2 regions of the Kocuria himachalensis genome follow, and region 1 is predicted to be linked to the other one. Evidence: riboswitches for the same ligand, from Rfam matches in the RefSeq annotation. Region 1 holds a riboswitch; the other holds the start of a gene.
The links. Region 1 has a riboswitch for S-adenosylmethionine ahead of ACYVM4_RS09870 (bifunctional o-acetylhomoserine/o-acetylserine sulfhydrylase). Riboswitches for the same ligand answer to the same signal wherever they lie in the genome.
Positions count from the first base shown of each region.

Region 2: linked by a shared signal. The riboswitch ahead of ACYVM4_RS14345 (ABC transporter ATP-binding protein) and the one ahead of ACYVM4_RS09870 (bifunctional o-acetylhomoserine/o-acetylserine sulfhydrylase) in region 1 are both predicted to bind S-adenosylmethionine.

Region 1 covers NZ_BAAGPL010000015.1:131,535-133,908, forward strand. The annotation lists gene ACYVM4_RS09870 (bifunctional o-acetylhomoserine/o-acetylserine sulfhydrylase) at 1-962, opposite strand, end outside; SAM riboswitch class IV at 1,039-1,154, opposite strand; gene ACYVM4_RS09875 (VOC family protein) at 1,296-1,934, shown strand; gene ACYVM4_RS09880 (CPBP family intramembrane glutamic endopeptidase) at 1,971-2,374, opposite strand, start outside.
Region 2 covers NZ_BAAGPL010000019.1:417,180-419,553, forward strand. The annotation lists gene ACYVM4_RS14335 (CoA-binding protein) at 1-301, opposite strand, end outside; gene ACYVM4_RS14340 (maleylpyruvate isomerase N-terminal domain-containing protein) at 387-1,067, opposite strand; SAM riboswitch class I at 1,175-1,279, shown strand; gene ACYVM4_RS14345 (ABC transporter ATP-binding protein) at 1,285-2,118, shown strand; gene ACYVM4_RS14350 (aliphatic sulfonate ABC transporter substrate-binding protein) at 2,208-2,374, shown strand, end outside.

The DNA of each region.
Region 1 (2,374 bases):
TGCTCGATGAGGAACGCGTTGAACGGGGAGATCGCCGAGCCGAGGTCGCGCAGCAGCTGCACCCGGGCCTTGAGGATGTAGGACAGGTTGACGCCGAAGGGGCCGTCCGCGCCCAGTGCCTCGGCGTAGACGAGTCCGCCGTAGGACTCGTCCGGCTGGTTGAAGCCGGGGAAGCGCTCCGGGTAGCGGCCGAAGTCGAAGTTCCCGGAGTCCACGATCACGCCGCCGATGGCCGTGCCGTGCCCGCCCAGGAACTTGGTGGCCGAGTGCACCACGACGTCCGCGCCCCAGCGGAAGGGCTGGATGAGGTACGGGGTCGCCACGGTGTTGTCCACGATGAGCGGCACCTCGTGGTCGTGGGCGATCCCGGAGACCGTCTCGAGGTCGAGCACGTCGTTGCGCGGGTTCGGGATCGTCTCGGCGAAGAAGGCCTTCGTGTTCGGCCGGACCGCCCGCCGCCAGGACTCGGGGTCGTCGGGGTCCGCCACGAAGGTGGTCTCGATGCCGAGCTTGGGCAGCGTGAACTTGAAGAGGTTGTAGGTCCCGCCGTACAGGCTGGGGCTCGCCACGATGTGGTCGCCCGCGCCGGCGACGTTGAGCACCGCGAACGTCGTCGCCGACTGCCCCGCGCTGAGCATGAGGGCGCCCACCCCGCCCTCCAGGGCGGCGATCCGGTTCTCCACAACCTCCGTGGTCGGGTTGCCGATCCGCGTGTAGATCGGGCCGAGCTCGGCGAGCGCGAAGCGGTCGGCCGCGGCCTGGGCGTCGGGGAAGACGAAGGACGTGGTCTGGTGGATCGGCAGGGCGCGGGAGCCGGTGACCGGGTCGGGGTTCTGCCCCGCGTGGATCTGCCGGGTCTCGAAGGCCCAGCCCCCGGGGTTCTCGGGGGTGGGCCGTCCGGTCCCGGCCTCGCCGGTGCGGGTGACGGAGACGTCGGTGCTGGAAGCGGGGAGATCGGACATGCCGTGGGACTCCTTGCGGAGGTCAGGGGTCCCGTCCCGGCCGAGGCGGTGCGGCCGGGAACGGCCGGGCGCCGGGGACCCGCGCTTGCTCGCTCGCCGGTCGCGAGGAGCCTGGTCTTCACCCAGGGCACCCCACCGCGGTGGAGGGTTGCCGGCCAGCTAGCTGGGGCTTGGACGCTGGCGCTCATGACCTGGACAGCATTCTCCGGATCAGGGCGTCACGGCGTCAAGCCGGGCGCGGGCGTGACGCCCGGCACGGAGCGTCGCCCGCACGACGCCCGGCGCGTCGCGGACCGATTTGGAGACCAAACTCACAGGGTGCACGATGTGCCCATGAGAGTCGACCACGTGTCCTACGCCTGCCGCCCGGAGGGCCTGGCGGCCACCACCGAGCGCATCGCGGACCAGCTCGGGATCGAGCCGGTCAAGGGCGGGGTGCACCCCCGTTTCGGCACCCGCAACATGATCCTGCCGCTGACGAACCACCAGTACGTGGAGGTCGTCGAGGTCCTCCAGCACCCGGCGGCGGAGAAGGCGCCCTTCGGCCAGGCCGTGCGCGCCCGGTCCGAGGCCGGCGGCGGCTGGCTGGGCTGGGTCGTGGAGGTCGAGGACCTCACCCCCTTCGAGCGGCGCCTCGGGCGCCACGCCGTGCCGGGACACCGGGTGTTCCCGGACGGCCGGTGCCTGGAGTGGCACCAGATCGGCGTGAAGGGCCTGATCGCGGACCCGCAGCTGCCGTTCATGATCCACTTCGACTCCGACCCGGAGATGCACCCGTCCCAGGCGCGGATCACGGACGTGGGACTCGCGGGGATGACCATCGCCGGGGCCCCGGAACGGGTCGCCGAGTGGCTGGGCGCCCCCGTGGAGACCGCGCTCGAGGACCTCGAGGTCGACTGGCGCTATCCGGACGGCACCCCGGGCGTGCTCTCCGTCACGTTCAGCACTCCGGACGGTCCCGTCACCATCTGAGATCGGACGGCCCGGACCCGGCCGACGGTGCCGTGCTCAGCCCAGCAGCCGGGCGGCGCCGAGGAAGCCCACGGCGTCCAGCAGGAAGTGCGCGACGACGAGGGGCATCACCCGGCCGGTGCGCCGGTAGAGCTCCGCGAAGACGAGGCCCATCACCACGTTGCCGAGGAAGGGCCCGACCCCCTGGTAGAGGTGGTAGCTGCCGCGGAACAGGGCCGTGATCACCAGCACCACGGGCCAGCTCCACCCGATGCGGGTCAGCCGGTCCGTGAGGAACGCGACCACGACGACCTCCTCGACCAGGGCGTGGCGCACGGCGGAGAGCAGCAGCACGGGCACCGTCCACCAGTGCTCGGCGAGCCCGGACGTGGTCACCTCCGCGGTGACGCCCAGCGCCCGGCCGGCGCCGTAGAGCGCCAGCGTGCCCAGGCCCATGAGCA
Region 2 (2,374 bases), on a different contig from region 1:
ACACCGCCGCGGCGCCCGCGGCGATGGCCTGGTCCACGACCGCGCCGACGCGGCGGGAGTTGACGAAGCAGTCCACCACGTCGATCGGTCCCGGGACCTCGGCGAGCGTGCGGTGGCCGGGCTCGCCGTGCACCGGCTCGCCCTTCGGGTTCACCGGGATGATCGTCATGCCGAGGTCGTCCCGGATCTGCCGGGCGACCGAGTGCGCGGGACGGGCCGTGTTGCCGGTCAGTCCCACCACCGCCCACCGGCCGGGCCGGGTCATGAGGCGGTCGATGACGGCGGGGTCGTTGCGGCTCATGGCACCAGCCTGGCACGGGAGCCCCTCCACTGTCCCCTCCCGCGAGGTGGCACGTGCCGGCGGCCGGACGCGGGTGGGAGGTGGGTCAGGAGAAGAGCGGCAGGAGGTCCGCGTGCGCGCCCAGCTCCACGCGCTCCTGGGCGGTCAGCTCCGCCCGGCCGGTGCCCACGCGGGCGAAGTGCTCGTCGCTCCAGTGCTCGAGCGGTTCCCGCTCCCACAGGTCGGTGAGGACCCGGCGGACCTCGGCGAGCCCGTCCACGGCGGGGCCCGGGGAGCCGTCCAGGTGCTGGATGAGGTCCAGGTGGTGCACCGTGGCCTCCACCGCGAGCGTGCTCAGCAGGTCCTCGACGCGCAGCACGTGCCCCTGGGTGCGGACCGCGCCGCCGCCGCCGCAGTGCCCCGCCGCGTGCACGAGCGCCCGGACCGTCTCCCGGTGGAGCGCGCGCACCGGCTCCCAGTCCAGGACCATGGACGCGGCCACGCGGGCGTGACGCCGGCCCTCGGCGGCCCCGGCGGGGTGGCCGCCCCGGTCCGCCCACCAGGTCGCGGCGTCCCGGTCCGGGCGGGCGGTCGTGGGGGTGCGCAGGGCGACCAGCCCCCGCTGCGCGTCCATCGTGCAGTGGTGAGTGAGGTCCCGGACCGCCCACCCCGTGCACCCCGTGGCGGCCCAGGAGTCGTCGTCGCCGAGCCCGTCGAGGACCGCGCCGAACGCCGTGCAGGCGTCGCGCACCAGGTCCGCCCGGGCCGGGGTTCTGCGGCTCGTCATGGGTCCATGGTGGGGCACGGAGGGCCCCCGTGCCAGTGCTGTGTCGCGACGACCACGGGTGCGACGGATTTGCCAGGGAACACGCCGAGGACGTTCAATTGGTGACGTAACCATCCGGAGCGGCTGAGAGACCTGGCTCGTCGACGTCGCAGCAACCGGCACGGATCCGTCTGATCCTCCGTGCGAGGTGCTAATGCCAGGACCGATGGAGTTGATCATGAGCACTTCTCTGCTGAGCCCTGCGCCGTCCGCCGCGCCGGGCACCTCGAAGCGCGCGTTCTCCGTGGCGTTCGAGCACGTCGGCAAAGCCTTCCCGTCCGGTCGCGAGACGCACCACGTCCTGCAGGACATCGACGTCACGGCCCGGCCCGGCGAGGTGCTGGCGATCCTGGGGCCGTCGGGGTGCGGCAAGTCCACGCTCCTGCGGGCGGCGGCGGGGCTCGACACCGCCTCGGCGGGCCGGGTGCTCATCGACGGCACCCCCGTGTCCGGGATCGACCCGCGCTGCGCGGTCGCCTTCCAGGAGCCCCGTCTGCTGCCGTGGCGCTCCGTGCGCGAGAACGTCCGCCTGGGCCTGCCCCGCGGGCTCCCCCGGGACGAGGGGGACGCCGTGGTCGACGACCTGCTGCGCGTGGTCGGACTCACCGCGCACGCGGGTCACCGTCCCCGCGCGATCTCCGGCGGCATGGCCCAGCGCGCGTCGCTGGCCCGGGCCCTCGCCCGCACTCCCGGGGTCCTGCTGCTGGACGAGCCCTTCGGCGCGCTCGACGCCCTCACCCGCCTGAAGATGCAGGACCTCCTGCTCACGATCCACGCGGCCCGGCCCACCACCGTCCTGCTCGTCACCCATGACGTCGACGAGGCGCTGCAGCTCGCGGACCGGATCGTGGTCCTGGGCCGGACCGGGCCCACCGCTCCCGCCTCGATCAGCACGGTCCTCGCCGTCCCCGGCGAGCGACCCCGCGACCGCGCCTCCGAGGTCCTCGCCGAGCTGCGCGTGCAGCTCCTCGGCCACCTCGGCGTCGACACGCACCACCCCGCGACCCGCTGACGCGGCCCGCTCCCGCTCTCCTCCCCGGATTCCTCGCTGCGCCGGCCCGCGCCGCCCGGCACCGTCCACCCACCCCGAAAGGCTCCGCCATGCCTCTGCCCCAGCGCTCCGTCCGCACGATCCCCGCCCTCGCCGCCGTCCTGGCCCTCGGCCTGACCGGGTGCATGGCCGGTGAGGGCTCCGGCGAGGCGCCCGCCGAGGCCGCCGCGGACGGCACCGTCCGCGTGGACTGGGCCACCTACAACCCGCTCTCCGT